2 regions of the Pseudomonas sp. PDM14 genome follow, and region 2 is predicted to be linked to the other one. Evidence: riboswitches for the same ligand, from Rfam matches in the RefSeq annotation. Region 2 holds a riboswitch; the other holds the start of a gene.
The links. Region 2 has a riboswitch for cobalamin ahead of cobG (precorrin-3B synthase). Riboswitches for the same ligand answer to the same signal wherever they lie in the genome.
Positions count from the first base shown of each region.

Region 1: linked by a shared signal. The riboswitch ahead of IB229_RS00945 (TonB-dependent receptor) and the one ahead of cobG (precorrin-3B synthase) in region 2 are both predicted to bind cobalamin.

Region 1 covers NZ_JACVAQ010000001.1:232,649-240,512, forward strand. Annotated here, with positions in the region: gene IB229_RS00915 (glycoside hydrolase family 94 protein) at 1-152, shown strand, start outside; gene IB229_RS00920 (general stress protein CsbD) at 300-515, shown strand; gene IB229_RS00925 (hypothetical protein) at 534-734, shown strand; gene IB229_RS00930 (diguanylate cyclase domain-containing protein) at 731-1,618, shown strand; gene IB229_RS00935 (hypothetical protein) at 1,706-2,332, shown strand; gene IB229_RS00940 (glyoxalase superfamily protein) at 2,518-3,051, shown strand; cobalamin riboswitch at 3,188-3,534, shown strand; gene IB229_RS00945 (TonB-dependent receptor) at 3,695-5,833, shown strand; gene IB229_RS00950 (ABC transporter ATP-binding protein) at 5,932-6,705, shown strand; gene IB229_RS00955 (ABC transporter substrate-binding protein) at 6,702-7,670, shown strand; gene IB229_RS00960 (FecCD family ABC transporter permease) at 7,667-7,864, shown strand, end outside.
Region 2 covers NZ_JACVAQ010000002.1:112,751-120,614, forward strand. Annotated here, with positions in the region: gene IB229_RS13205 (ATP-binding protein) at 1-390, shown strand, start outside; gene IB229_RS13210 (vWA domain-containing protein) at 315-1,061, shown strand; gene IB229_RS13215 ((2Fe-2S) ferredoxin domain-containing protein) at 1,068-1,784, opposite strand; gene IB229_RS13220 (cobalt-precorrin-6A reductase) at 1,822-2,556, opposite strand; gene cbiE (precorrin-6y C5,15-methyltransferase (decarboxylating) subunit CbiE) at 2,553-3,773, opposite strand; cobalamin riboswitch at 3,837-4,183, shown strand; gene cobG (precorrin-3B synthase) at 4,274-5,611, shown strand; gene IB229_RS13235 (precorrin-8X methylmutase) at 5,608-6,234, shown strand; gene IB229_RS13240 (precorrin-2 C(20)-methyltransferase) at 6,231-6,983, shown strand; gene cobJ (precorrin-3B C(17)-methyltransferase) at 7,035-7,864, shown strand, end outside.

The DNA of each region.
Region 1 (7,864 bases), on a different contig from region 2:
GCATCGAGGTGACGCAGAGCCGCGAGCCGACACAGACCTTCCTGGACGGCGTATTACAGGTCGGCAGCGCAATCACCCTGGTTGACGACGGCGCGCCGCACCACGTGCAGATCCGCTGTCAACCGACGACCGCCCTGCCCTATGCGGCATAACGCACCGACCGCCTCGGGCTCACGTGCGAAGGTAATCGTACTGGGGCCTGATCCTGCCATGCGACACGCACGGTAGCTTCCGCCCCATTGTTTTTGTTGCCGCTGCAGCTACCTGGCCGTCGGCAGCCTGCACACAAGGAGTCACCCATGGCCCGGCCAATTGCCGACATCATCCAAGCCAACTGGCGCCAGCTCGCCAGCCTCGCCCGTGTGGTGTGGGACGAGCTGACCCTCGACGAGCTGATCAAATCCGGCGGCGATGCGCAGAAGCTCATCGGCCTGGTACAGACCCGCTACGACATGACACGCAGTGACGCGGAAAAACAGGTCATGAGCTTCTTCGAACGACATCGCACCACCTGATCATCGCGAGGTTCCAGCATGCTCTGCGCCTATTTCGTGGTTGCCCGTGAATCCGGCAACATCATTCGTGTCATCCGGCGCAGCAGCCCGCCCGACGACAGCGCCACGGTCACCAACGTCTACGCCGCCTGCTCCAGCCTGCATCACTACGAGACGCTGTACGAGAGCGGCCAGGACCTGATCAGCCTGAAGAGCGTGTCGCAGGGCTGGGCCGCATGAAAGCGGTCGCCCAGAGCCTGCTGATCAAGGCACTGGAGTCCGCGACCAACGCCATTCTGATCAGCGACCACGCCGGCACCATCGTCTGGGTCAACCAGGCGGCCCTGGACATGGGTGGCTATGCGCACAGCGAGATGATCGGGCACAACCCGATGCACCAGGAAACCGAGCGCATCCACCAGGAGCGCTACCAGGACATGTGGCAGACGCTGCTCACCGGCAAGCCCTGGCACGGTGAACTGCAGGCCCTGTGCAAGGATGGCAGCCGTTGCCGGGTCAATCAGGTGGTGACACCGCTGCTCGATGACCGTGGCACCATCACCCATTTCATCACCATTCAGCACAGCTTCGCGGTGGTCGAGGAAGACCACGCGGAAATGCGCAGGCTGGCCTACCACGATGACCTCACCGGCCTGCCCAACCGCGCGCTGTTCATCGACCTGGTGCACCAGGCCATCCAGCACGCAGCGCTGCACCACAAGCAGTTGGCGGTGATGTTCATCGACCTCGACCAGTTCAAGATCGTCAACGACACCCTCGGCCACGCCTGCGGCGACAAGCTGCTGGTCGCCGTCGCCGAGCGGCTGAGCCGCGCCGTGCGCCGCTCCGACGTAGTGGCGCGACTGAGCGGCGACGAGTTCGCCATCCTCATCAGCAACCTCGATCAGGCCAGCATCGCCGACACCCTGGCACAGCAACTGATCGCCAGCATCGACCGCCTGTTTCGCATCGACGAACACCAGATCGCCACGCACATCAGTGTCGGTATCAGTTTCTATCCGCGTGACGGCCACTCCTTCGAGGGCCTGATCACCCGTGCCGACGCTGCCATGTACTGCGCCAAGGCGGCCGGCGGTGGCGAGGTGCGCGTCAGCCAGTGGTAAAACGCGGGCGCGTTCAGGGTCGATTCGCCGCGCGCATGCAGGTATCGTCTGCGTCTTCGCCCGATCCGCCAGGAAAGCCCCCGCTCCATGAGTCAGCCAGCCGTTCGTACCGCCCTTCTCGCCGTCCTGTTGGCAAGCGCCGCCCCCGTCCTGGCCAAGGTCGAGATCGAGGCCGTGCAGCACAAGAGCATCGGCCCGATGCTGGTGGCCAAGGTCTCCGAGGACATCGCCCCCGGTGATTACGAGGTGCTGATGAAGGGCATCATGGCCAACCCCGGCACCTTCGCGCAGAAGGTGGTGATGCTCGACAGCATCGGTGGCAGCGTGCCGGAAGCCATCCGCATGGGCCGCCTGCTGCGCGAAACCGATTTCGACACCCTGGTGCCCTCCACCGGCGTGTGCCAGGGCACCTGCGTCTACCTGCTGGCGGCCGGACGCAAGAAGACCGTGCGCGGGCATGTCGGTATCCACCGGCCGTACTACGCCAACGGAGATTCGGCCCAGGGCGAGGCGCGCTATAACGGCGTGCGCTACAACGCTGCGGCCTACCTGCGTGAGATGAACGTGCCAAGCACCCTGATCGAGGAGATGAACCGTATCGACCCGCGGCAGATGCGCGTGCTCAGCCCGGCCGAGCTGGCGCGTTTTCGCCTCAGCTCACCGACCGTCTCCGCGCCAGCACCAGTGGCAGCCCCGGCACCCGCCAAGAAGTAACCATTGCCCCGAGCGGCGCCTGCCGTTAGCATCGCCAGCCAAGGCCGATGCTGCCTGCCGCTCGCACCCTACGGGGTTTGGTGAAAGCATCGTTTCCCGACTTCGCCCCTTTCCATCTCGATTGGCGAACGCCTCAGCAACGCGAGCACTGACCCGCACTTTCGCCAGCAGAAGGATGGATACGCATGCGCGAACTCCCCGACGCCAAGGCCATGGCCAAGGCACTCAGAAACACCCTCAAGCACCAGCAGATCGACATCAGCCACAGCCAGGCGCTGGAACTGGTCGCCGCCCAACTCGGCTACGCCAACTGGAACGTCCTCGCGGCCAAGCTCGCCAGCGCCGAGGCCGATGGCATCCATTTCGCGCAGACGGCGCCGATCTTCCGCATCTTCGATGAAGCCAAGGCGCGGGAATTCTATGTCGACTTCCTCGGCTTCAACCTCGACTGGGAACACCGCTTCGGCGACAACTTTCCGCTGTACTGCCAGGTGTCGCGCGCCGGTCTGGTCCTGCACCTGAGCGGTCACCACGGCGACGCCAGCCCCGGCTCGACCGCCTACATCACCATGCATGGCGTCGAGCGCTTCCAGCAGGAACTGGCCGGCAAGGACTACACCTACATGAAGCCCGGCATCGAAGCGCTGCCGTGGGGCAAACAGGTGACCGTGACCGACCCGTTCAGCAACCGTATCCGCTTCTGCGAGCCGGACGACTGACCGCACTTCCCCTTGACTGACCGGCATGGCACGCGGCGAACGTACTGTTCGCCGCGCGTTTTCCTGCGCCTGCAATTCGCGTCTCGGCAAAACCGTTAACAATTCAACGCGTTGACTCGATTCATCATCGGTGGTCAGATGCGCGCCTGTTTCAGGTGCCCCCTGCCGCCGTGCTTGGGGTGAAACGGGAAACCGGTGCGTCCTTAGCACCTGTTCACGATCTCCTGCCCGTCGGCCAAACAGCGTTAAAAACGTCCTCGGAATGCTCATTTACAGTTCGTAAACTGCGCTTCCTCGGCCATTTTTGCCTCGTTTGGCTCTAGTTCAGAAGATCGTGAACAGGTTCTTAGGGACTAGTCCGGTGCTGCCCCCGCAACGGTAAGCGAGCGAACCATTCGACAGACCACTGTGCCTCGGCATGGGAAGGTGAATGGTTCATGACCCTCGCAAGCCCGGAGACCGGCCTGAACAGGTTGTGCGAAAACCACTGCGCTCGTACGCGCCGTTTTCACGCAGCCTGAAGCATTGTTTGGCAAACCCGCGGTGGGCGGGCGCAGGCCGGTTTCCGTGGGCGCGTGCGCCTGCGATTCCCTATGCGTTGTTCCCTCCGGGATTCATTCATTCCTGTTTCGAGTGGAACGACATGTCCCGTATCTCCCCTAGCAAAACCCTTTCCGGCAAAGCCCTGCGCGCGAGCCTGGCACCCTGCCTGCTCTTCGCCCTGCCGCTGCACGCCGCAGACGACGACACGGCCCTGGCCCTGCCCTCCACGGCCATCACCGAGACGGTAGACCAGCCCGAGCAACCCGACCTGCACACGCCGACCACCACCGGCTCGCGCCTCAACCTCAGCGCCCTGCAGACCCCGGCCAGCGTCACCAGCATCGGCGCCGAGCAGATCCAGAGCCGCAACAACGCCACCGTGCAGGACGCAGTCACCCGCTCGCCGGGCATCACCTTCGTCGGCTCGCCGGGCAACGGCGGCACGGCGCTGTCGGCCCGCGGTTTCAGCGGCCACAGCTCGACCATGCAGCTGTTCGACGGCACCCGCCTGTACGTCGGCGCGGGCACCGTGACGTTCCCGATCGACACCTGGTCGGTCGAGCGCATCGACATCCTCCGCGGCCCGGCCTCGGTGCTGTACGGCGAAGGTGCCACCGGCGCCGTAGTCAACGTGGTGCCGAAGAAGCCCTTCGCAGGCGAGATCCGCAATCGCCTGCGCCTGGGCTACGGCTCCGATGACCGCCGCCAGGGCGCGCTCGACAGTGGCGGCTCGCTGAGCGACAGCCTCAGCTACCGCTTCAACATCAACCAGCAGGCCAGCAACGGCTGGGTCGACCGTGGCGACTCGGAAAGCCTGGCGATCAGCGCCGCCCTGCGCTGGGAGGCCAGCGACGACCTCAGCTTCACCTTCTCCCACGACTACGGCGACCTGCAGCCACAGCAGTACTTCGGCACCCCGCTGGTAGACGGTCGCTACCGCGAGAGCCTGCGTGAGCACAACTACAACGTCGACAACGCCACCGTGCACTACAACGACCAGTCGACCCGCCTGGTCACCGACTGGCGCATCAGCGACAACATCACCGCCAGCAACCAGCTGTACTTCCTCAAGACCCAGCGCCGCTGGCGCAACGCGGAAACCTATACCTGGCAGCCCGGCGACGTGGTAGACCGCAGCGACTTCATCAGCATCAAGCACACCCAGGAACAGCTCGGCGACCGCCAGAGCTTCACCTTCGAGCATTCGCTGTTCGGCCTCGACAGCCGTACCGTGGTCGGCGCCGACTACAACTCGATCCGCTTCGTGCGCAAGCACGACTTCGGCAACACCTACGGCGACAGCGTACCGCTGGGCCAGTCCGGCGGTGGTGGCTACGTCAGCAACGACCCGTACCGTTCGCGCGACGGCAGCCAGGCGCGGCAGTTCTCGCTGTTCGCGGAGAACCGCACCCAGCTCACCGAGCAACTCTCGCTGGTCACCGGCGTGCGCCGCGACCAGGTGCACCTGGACCGTACCGATATCCCTAACGACATCCGCAGCGACCGCAGCCTGACCGGCAACAACTGGCGCGCCGGCCTGGTGTTCGCGGTCAACGACGACCTTTCCGTCTATGGCCAGCACGCTACCAGCACCGAGGGCGTGAACAACCTGCTGACCCTCAATGCCAGCCAGCAGCAATGGGATCTGACCGAAGCCAAGCAGAATGAAATCGGTATCAAGCAGCAGTTTCTCGATGACCGTGGCGAGTGGACCCTGGCCGCCTACCACATCGTCAAGAAGAAGCTGCTGAGCACCGACCCGGCCAACCCGACCGTGCAACAGCAGATCGGCCAGCAATCCTCGGACGGTATCGAGGCGACCCTGGAGCTGAGCCTGCCGTACGCCATCCAGCTGTCCGCCAACGCCGCTTTCGTGCGTGCCGAGTTCGACGAGTTCGCCAGCGGCGCCAACGACTACCAGGGCAACCGCCCGACCAACGTGCCGCGTCGCTCGGCCAACCTGTGGCTGAGCAAGGCCTTCGCCGAGCGCGTCACCGCTGGTGCCGGCGTGCGTTACGTCGACAAGCGCTACGCCGACAACGCCAACGACAGCGAGCTGCCGAGCTACACCGTGGTCGACGCCACCCTCGACTGGCACGTGCAGCCGGACGTGACGCTGGGCCTGCAACTGAACAACCTGTTCGACCGCCAGTACGCCAGCACCTCGAGCAACAACGGGGCGCAGTGGTACCTGGGCGATCCGCGCTCGTTCTTCGTCACGGCCGACTACCGCTTCTAAACCAGGCGCCTGCGCTCGATGCGCAGGCGCACCAGGGCGCCGCATTCATGGCAGATACCGCCTGTGGCGCCTTCACCTGATGAACCCGCGAACTGACCATGTCCACCCTGCACCTCGACCACCTGGCCTGGGCCACCGACACCCACCGCTGGCTGCTGCGCGACATCGACCTGCATGTCGCCCAGGGCGAGTTCGTCGGCCTGATCGGCCCCAACGGCAGCGGCAAGACCAGCCTGCTGCGCTGTGCCTACCGCTTCAGCCAACCGGCCAGCGGCCAGGTGCGGCTGGATGATCACGACCTCTGGCGACAGAGCCCGCGCTGGAGCGCACAGCGTATCGCCGTGGTGCTGCAGGAGTTTCCCCAGGAGTTCGGCCTCAGCGTGCGCGACGTGGTCGCCATGGGCCGCACCCCTCACAAAGGTCTGTTCGACGGCGATACCCTCGAAGACGCCGAGCTGATCGCGCAGGTGTTACGCCGCCTCGGCCTGGACAGCCTCGCCGAGCACGCCTTCGCCACCCTCTCCGGCGGCGAGAAACAGCGCGTGTTGCTGGCCCGCGCCCTGGTGCAACAGCCGGGGTTGCTGATTCTCGACGAGCCGACCAACCACCTTGACCCGCGCTACCAGCTGGAGCTGCTGCAGCACCTGCGCGGCCTGGGCCTGAGCACGCTGGCGAGCTTCCACGACCTGAACCTGGCGGCGGCGTTCTGCGACCGCCTGTATGTCCTCGCCGACGGCCGACTGGTCGCCAGCGGCACGCCGGACGAGGTCCTCAGCGCCGAGCTGCTCCAGCGCGTGTTCGGCGTGCAGGCGCTGGTCGACCGCCATCCCCTTCACGCGTACCCACGCATCACCTGGATCACTCAAGCATGAACCTGCGCTGCCTGATCGCTCCCCTGCTGGCCCTGTTCGCCCTGCCGGCCATCGCCAGCGACTATCCACTGACGCTGCGCAGTTGCGAGCGTGACGTGACCTTTACGAAGGCGCCGCAACGCGCGGTCAGCCACGACATCAGCCTGACCGGCATGCTGCTCGCCCTCGGCCTGCGCGAGCGCATGGTCGGCTACACCGGCATCAGCGGCTGGAAAACCCTCGACCCGGCGATGAAAACCGCTCTCGGCGACCTGCCGGAGCTGGCCGCCCGCTACCCGTCGATGGAAACCCTGCTGGGCGTCGATGCCGACCTGCTCTTCGCCGGCTGGAACTACGGCATGCGCGTCGGCGGCCCGGTCACCCCGGACACGCTGGCGCCTTTCGACATCCCGGTCTACGAACTGAGCGAATCCTGTTCGCGGATCATGGCGCAGCGCCAGGCTAGCCTCGACGACCTCTACCGCGACCTGCTCAATCTCGGCCGCATCTTTTCCGTGGAAGTACGGGCCGAAGCCCTGGTCGCCGGTCTGCGCACGCGCATCGATACCGTGCAGGCACGGCTGACGAGCCAGACCGCTACGCCGCGCGTGTTCCTCTACGACAGCGGCGAGGACCGCCCCACCACCTCCGGGCGCCTGGGCATGCCCGAGGCGCTGATCCAGGCCGCTGGCGGGCGCAACGTGATGGACGACATCGCCGCCAGCTGGACCCAGGTCAACTGGGAAAGCGTGGTCGAGCGCGACCCGGAGGTGATCCTGATCGTCGATTACGGCCCACGCACCTGGCAGCAGAAGCGTGACCTTCTGCTGCAACACCCGGCGCTGCAGGACATCCAGGCGGTACGCGAGCAGCGCTTCCTGGTGCTGTCCTACCTCGAAGTCACCCCCTCGGTGGAAAGCGCCACGGCCATCGAGAAGATCGCCGCCAGCCTGCACCCGCAGCTGTTCGGGCAGGCGTCGTACTGATGCCGATCCGTAGCCCGGCCACCTATCGTCTGTTGCTGCTCGGCCTGCTAGGCGCGCTGCTGGTGTCCTGCATCACGGCACTGGCATTCGGTCCGGCGGCCGTGCCGCAGGCCAAGGTCTGGGCGATCGTCGCCGACCAGCTGGGGCTGCAGACGCGCGGGCAGTGGAGCAAGGGCCAGGAACACATCGTCTGG
Region 2 (7,864 bases):
AGCCGCTGCCAGGCCGCGCGTGATCTGCTGCCTAGCATCGCCCTGGATGACGCGACGCTGAACGCGATCAGCCAGCGCTGCTTCGACGCCGGCGTCGACGGCCTGCGCGCCGACCTGGTCTGGCTGCGCGCCGCGCGCGCCCATGCCGCCTGGCGCGGCTCGGCGCAGATTGAAAACCTCGACATCGAGGCGGTCGCCGATTTCGTCCTGCGCCATCGCCGCCGTCACGCTTCGCCACCTGCCGCGCAGCCACCTCAGTCGCAGCCGAACCAGGCCGCTCCTGGCGAAACCGTGCAATCGAATCCTGATGGTCAATGGGGCGAGCTGCCGGCGCAACCGCAGGCGGCAGGCGAGCGGCGCGAGCCGCCACGCTGGGCAAAAAAGCCCTGAGCATCCGCCCGCGCCAGCCCCAGGGCGCGGATGCCAGACCTCGACCGGGCAGCCTGATCGGCGGACGCAGTGGCGCCAGCCGCAGCGGCCGGCTGGGCGCCGTCGACTGGCCGGCGAGCCTGCTCAAGGGCCGCCCGCGCAGCGTGCGTGAGCTGCTGCGGCGCCCGCGCAGCGCACAAGCGGATGAACTCTGGCTGGTGATCGTCGACGCCTCGGCCTCGACCCGCCGGCAGGGTGCGCTGAGCCAGGCCAAGGGCCTACTGGCCAGCGTCTTCGACCAGGCCTATCGGCAACGCGTGCGACTGGCCGTGCTGGCGGCCAGCGGTCAGGACGCGACCTGGCGCTGGCAGGGGCAGAAGGCCTCCACTGCGCTGAACGACTGGCTGCAGGATCTGGGTGCCGGTGGCGGCACACCGCTGATCGAAGCGCTACAGCAGGCTTCCGACTGGCTGCTGCGCCGCCAGCGCCTGAAACCCGCCGAAAACCAGCGCCTGCTGGTGCTCACCGATGGCCGCTTGCATGACTGGCCGGCGCTGTTGCCGGCTGCCTGCCCGGCGCTGTTGGTGGACATCGAGTGCGCGCCGATCCGCCTGGGCCGTGCGCAACGCCTGGCTGCCGAGCTGGGGGCCGAATACCAGCATATCGAGGAGATGGCGCTGCAGTCCCGCTGAGCGGGTTCAGCCGCGACGCATGATCAGCTCGGGCACCTCGCGCCCGGCGACGAACTGCTCCTGCACCAGGCGCTGCACATCGGCTTCGCTGGCGATCTGATACCAGGCGCCCGGCGGGTAGACGCTTAGGGTCGGGCCCTGGTCGCAGGGGAATTGGCACTGGGTGCGGGTGATGTGCACGCCACCCGCGCACTCCAGCTTGCCCGCCGCTTTCAATTGTTCGCGTAGCGCCTTCCACAACGGCAGCGCGCCGCGACGGGTGCAGCGCGGGCCGTTGCACAGCAACACGCGGTACTGGTGCTCGGGGATGCAGGACCAGGCGTGGGCATCGGGGAGGACGGGCACGTCGACGCAGCCAAGGTGCTTGTCGCGCTGCTCGATCAGCGCACCGATCGCGTCGAGCGCCTCGCTGTTGCCGCGGGCCACGAACAGTCGATTCGCCTGTTCGCCACCGATGCTCTGCAGTTCGCTGCGCAGCCAGTCCAGGTACGGGCTGCTGCTGTTCGGATCGAGGTCGATCAGCAGCAGCGGCAACTCGCCAGCGGCGACACAGGCGCGTACCTGTTGCCAGAGATCGGCGAAGCCCTCGCTGGTATCGACGATATCCGCCAGGGCTTCGGGGCCACGCAGGGCAATCAGCTGGCGCTGGAACAGGTCGGCGTAGGAGCCACGCTGCAGGTCAGGGCCGACGAGCAGCGTGCGGGCGTAAGGTGAGGCGGGCATGGCGGTTCCGTGTACGGCAAGGAAAGCGGCCGGCAGTTTACCCGAGCCCGCCGGGCAAGGCTTGCAGTGCCTGCCACAGCGCCTCGCCGGTGCTGAATTCGCGCGCCACCGCAGGCAGTGTCGGGCGCGCCAGTATCAGCACCGGCAGGCCGCGCTCGCGAGCCACCTGCAGCTTGGCCTCGGTGGCGCTACCGCCGCTGTTCTTGCTGATCAGCACATCGAAATTTTCCGCGGCGAACAGCGCGCGTTCACGCTCCAGGCTGAATGGGCCGCGGTCGCCGATCACACGTGCTCGGACGTTGCCAGGATGCTCGTCGAGCATGCGTACGGTCCAGAACTGCCCGGCCGGGATCTCGTCGAGGTGCTGCAGCGGTTCGCGGCCGAGGGTGAAGAACGGCCGCTGAAAGAGGCCGAGCGCGGTGCTCAGTTCGGCCCAGTCGGCCACTTCGCGCCAGTCATCCCCGGCGCCAGCCTGCCAGCCGGGGCGGCGCAGCGCCCAGCAGGGGATGCCGGTTTGTTCGGCGGCGCGGGCGGCGTTGGCGCTGATCTGCGCGGCATAGGGATGGGTGACGTCAAGCAGCAGGTCGATGCCCTGTTCGCGGATGAAGGCGGCCAGGCCCGCAGCGCCGCCGAAGCCGCCAACACGCACCTGGCAGGTCAGGTCACTGGGCACTTTGCCCAGCCCGGCGAGGCTGTAGATATGCGGCGGGCCAAGGCGACGGGCGATGGCCAGGGCATCGCCGACGCCACCGAGCAGGAGGAGGCGTGTCATGCCGGCACGGCGCTCGCAGGCTTGTGCAGTTCCAGCAGGGTGATCGGCAGGGCGCTGCGCCAGGTGTCGAAGCCGCCCAGCGGCTGCGCCTGGGCCACGGCGATGCGGGTCAGTTCGCCACCGTGGGTTTCGCGCCAGGCGACCAGCACCGCTTCGCTCTGCAGGGTGACGGCGTTGGCGATCAGCCGGCCACCGGGCTTTAGCTGCTGCCAGCAGTGTTCGAGCACGCCGGCAATGGTCACGCCGCCGCCGATGAAGATCGCCTCGGGGCGTTCGAGGCCGTGCAGTGCCTCGGGTGCGGCGCCGCATACCAGGTGCAGGGCGGGCACGCCAAGGGCGTCGCGGTTGTGCTGGATCAGTTGCTGCCGACTGTTGTCGGCTTCGATGGCGATGGCGCGGCAGCTGGGGTGCGCACGCATCCACTCGATGCCGATGGAGCCGCAGCCGGCGCCGACATCCCACAGCAGCTCGCCGGGCCGAGGCGCCAGGCGGGCGAGGGTGATGGCGCGCACGTCACGCTTGGTCAGCTGGCCATCGTGGCGGTAGGCGTCGTCGGGCAGGCCGCAGGTCAGCGGCAGGTGAGTGGCATCGGCATCGGCCAGGCATTCCACCGCCAGCAGGTTGAGCGCCGCGGCTTCGTTGAGCGCCCAGTCCTGGGCCAGGCCATCGATGCGCCGCTCCAGCGGGCCGCCGAGGTGTTCGAGCACGGTCAGGCGGCTGGGGCCGAAACCGCGTTCGCGCAGCAGCGTGGCAATGGCGGCGGGGCTGCTGCCGTCGTTGCATAGAATCAGCAAGCGCTGGCCCGCGTGGATGTGTGCATGCAACGCTGCCAGCGGGCGGGCCACTACCGAGAGCAGGCTGACCTCCTGCAACGGCCAGCCGAGGCGCGCAGCCGCCAGCGAATAGGAGGAGGGTGCGGGCAGGACCAACAGCTCGTCCGTCGGTATCTGCCGCGCCAGGCTGGCGCCGACGCCGAACAGCATCGGATCGCCGCTGGCCAACACACAGACCGGCGTGCCGCGGTGCTCCAGCACGGGCGCCAGGCTGAACGGGCTGGGCCAGGCCTGGCGTGGTGCGCGAATACAGAGAGGCAACAGGTCGAGCTGGCGCGGTGCGCCGACGATCCTCGCGGCGCCCAGCAGCGCGCGCCGCGCGGCCTTGCCTAGCCCGGCATAGCCGTCTTCACCGATTCCCACCACCGTCAGCCACTGCGCCATGCGCCTTCCTCACTGTAAAACCCGTGCGACGAGCAGGCTTGTCGCTGCGCCGGACAAAGCGGGCATAATAGCGCCTTCGTCGGTGCCTGATGGGTTCGCCCGCAGGCCGAAGAGGGAATACGGAGGAGGCGTCGCTTCCAACCGTGGCTGCCCCCGCAACTGTAAGCAGCGAGTCGTTCCGCGCAGATACCACAGAGAACCCTGTTTCGGATTTCTTGAACTAGAGCCAGGCAAGGCGAAACCAGGCGAAGAAGCGCAATTTACGAGGTGTAAATGAGCATTCTGAGCCTGATTTCAACGCAGCCTGGCCGACGATCAAGGGATTCGAGACGGGTTCTGAGCAATCGGGAAGGTGGTGGAACGATCTTGACCTGCCAGCCAGGAGACCTGCCGACGACGCTGTCGCGAGTGCCAACATCGGGCGGGGTGTACCGATGCCGCAGTACCTGTCTGTTCGGGTGCTGCTGGTCCGGTCGCCGCGCCTTGCTTCTGGTGACCCTTTGAACGAATTGCCCGCCATCGCCGACCTGCCCGTGCCACGCCCTTCGGCGTGCCCCGGGCTGCTGCGCATCGTCGCGGCACTGGACGGCGGCGTCTGCCGGGTCAAGTTGCCCTGCGGCGTGCTCAGCAGCGCCCAGGCCCGCGCTATCGCCAGTGCCGCGCAGGCCTGCGCCAGCGGTGTGCTGGAACTGACCAACCGCAGCAACCTGCAGGTCCGTGGCGTGCGCAGCGACCAGGCGGATCGGCTGATCGCGGCCCTGCTCGACGCCGGCCTCGGCCCGCGCACCCTGGGTGCGGACGATGTGCGCAACCTGCTGGTCAGCCCGGCGGCCGGCCTTGATCCGGCTGCACACCTCGATGTGCGCCCTCTGGCCGAGCAGATCCTCGATCTGCTGCAGGACACGCCGGCGTTCCACGGCCTGTCGCCCAAATTCGCCCTGCAACTCGACGGTGGCGAAGCCCTGAACATGCTCGAACACCCGCATGACCTGTGGCTGAGCGCAGTGCCGGGTGATGACGCCGCACTGGCCTTCGGCCTGGCAGGCAGGCCGCTGGATGCACCATTGGCGCGGGTGCCGCGCGAGCATGCCGTGGCGCTGGTCGAGGCGGTGCTGCAGCTGTTCCTCGATATCGCGAGCGACGAGCAGGTGCGCATGCGTCAGCTGCTGGGCAGCCTCGCGGCCGAGGATTTTCTCGTGCAATTGCAGGCACGGCTGCCATTCGCCTTGCTGCCTGCACAGAGGGTTGCACGCGAGCCGGTGCTGACACGCCTACCGCTCGGCCTTCTCCCCCAGCGCCAAACCGGCCTGCAGATGCTGCTGGCCGCCAGCGACCTCGGGCGCATCGACGCCAGCCAACTGACGGCGCTGGCCGACATCGCCGAGCGTGATGGCGACGGCAGCCTGCGCCTGACGCCGTGGCAGGGCGTGCTGCTGCCGAACATTGCCAGTGACCGTGCGGCCGCCGTGCGTGCTGCCGTGGCCGCGCTGAGGTTGCGCGTGGATGCGGAAGAGCCGCTGACCCAGCTGGTCGCCTGCACGGGCTCCGCCGCCTGCATCAAGGGCCACGCCGATACCAAGGCCGACGCGCTGCGCCTGGCCGAACTGCTGCGCGCTGGTGGTGCACGGCCGCAGGTGCACCTGAGTGGCTGCGCTCGTTCGTGTTCCAGCGCACACACCGCCCCTTTCACCCTGCTGGCGCAGCCCGGTGGCCGCTACCAGCTGTACCAGCGCGCCCCCGGCGTGAGCGGCTTCGGCCGCCTGCTGGCTCCATCTCTCAGTATCGATGACGCTGGCGCCTGGTTCGCCGCGCAGTCCGAACCAGGAAAAACCGCATGATCGAGTACATCCGCGACGGCCAGGAAATCTACCGCCAGTCGTTCGCCACCATCCGCGCCGAGGCCGATCTGTCGGCCATCCCCACCGACCTGGAGAAGCTCGCCGTGCGCCTGATCCACGCCTGCGGCATGGTCGACGTGGTGCAGGACATCCGCTTCTCGCCCGGTGCCGGCGCGGCCGGGCGCAGCGCCCTGGCGGCCGGTGCAGCGATCCTCTGCGATGCGCGGATGGTCGCCGAGGGCATCACCCGCGCGCGCCTGCCGGCCAACAACCCGGTGATCTGCACCCTGCATGACGAACGCGTGCCGGCCCTGGCGCGCGAGCTGGGCAATACCCGTTCCGCCGCCGCGCTGGAGCATTGGCGCGAGCACCTGGAAGGCAGCGTGGTGGTGATCGGCAATGCGCCGACCGCGTTGTTCTACCTGCTGGAAATGCTCGATGCCGGCGCACCGAAGCCGGCATTGATCATCGGCATGCCGGTGGGCTTCATCGGCGCTGCCGAATCCAAGGACATGCTCGCCGCCGACAGCCGCGGCGTGCCCTACGTGATCGTGCGCGGCCGCCGCGGGGGCAGTGCCATGGCCGCCGCGGCAGTCAACGCCCTGGCCACGGAGGTCGAATGATGAGCAACGGCAAGGGGCGTCTGCTCGGCATTGGCGTCGGTCCCGGCGACCCGGAACTGATCACCCTCAAGGCACTGCGTCTGCTGCAAGGCGCGCCGGTGGTGGGCTATTTCGTGGCCAAGGCCAAGGCGAACAAGGGCCAGGGCGGCAACGCTTTCGGCATCATCGAACAGCACCTGACCCCGGCGCAGCAGCGCCTGCCGCTGGTGTATCCGGTGACCACCGAGAAGCTGGAGCCACCGCTGACCTATGAAACGGTGATCAGCGACTTCTACGACACCTGCGCCGTGCAGGTCGCCGCGCATCTGGACGCTGGTCGCGATGTGGCGGTGATCTGCGAGGGCGACCCGTTCTTCTACGGCTCGTACATGTACCTGCATGATCGCCTGTCCGGCGCCTATCACGCCGATGTGGTGCCGGGCGTCTGCTCGATGCTCGGCGGCGCGGCCGTGCTCGGCGTGCCGCTGGTGTACCGCAACCAGAGCCTGTCGGTGCTCTCCGGCGTGTTGCCGGAAGAGGAACTGAAGCAGCGCCTGGCAGTGGCCGACGCGGCGGTGGTGATGAAGCTGGGGCGCAACTTCGACAAGGTGCGTCGCGTACTTGGCGACCTCGGCCTGGCCGGGCGCGCGCTGTATGTGGAGCGCGCGACCATGGACAACCAGCGCATCGTGCCGCTGGACGAAGTCGAGCCGATGGCCTCGCCATATTTCTCGCTGGTGGTGATTCCCGGCGAGAAATGGAGCGGCTGAGTCCTCGAACGCCTGATTCACACGCCCCAGCCTCTTCATTCAAGGTTTTCCATGTCTTCGATTCCCGCCCTGATCATCCTCGGTAACAGTGCGCTGGCCACCGCGCGCCGGTTGCAGACGCTCTACCCGCAGGCGCAGATCCACGGCCTGCGCGGGCGCGTCGAGGGCGTCGAACAGCCCTACGACGATTTCGGCGATACCCTGCGCAGCCTGTATCGCGCCGGTACGCCGATCATCGCCCTGTGCGCGGCCGGTATTGTCATTCGCTGCCTGGCACCGCTGCTGGCCAGCAAAGGCGCCGAGCCGCCGGTGCTGGCTGTAGCCGAAGACGGTAGCGCGGTGGTGCCGTTGCTCGGTGGCCTGGGTGGCGTCAACGTCATGGCCCGTGAGATTGGCGTGCTGCTCGCGGTGCCGGCAGCGATCACCACCAGCGGCGAACTGCGCTTCGGCACCTGCGTGCTCAACCCGCCGCCGGGCTACGTGCTGGCTGATCTGGAGCAGGGCAAGCGCCTGGTCAGCGATTTGCTGGCGGGCGATTCGCTGCGCATCGAGGGCGAGGCGCCCTGGCTGGAACAGGCCAGCTTGCCGCTGGATGAGCAGGGCAGCCGCACGTTGCGTATCAGCCCCCATGTGGGCGGGCAGGGCGATGCGCTGCTGATTCATCCGCGCCTGGTGCTGGCGCGCATCGATGCCCAGGCCGACGCCTCGGCCGATGCCGTGCGCGAGCTGTTGCAGACGGCGGGCCTGGCTTCGGTGTCGCTGGCGGCCTTGCTGGCCGGGCGCGAGCGAATGAGCGATGCGCAGCTGGCAGCCGTGGCCGCTGAATTGGAGGTGCCGCTGCGTTTCATAGGCACTGACGTCGAGTTGCCCGCTGCGCTGAT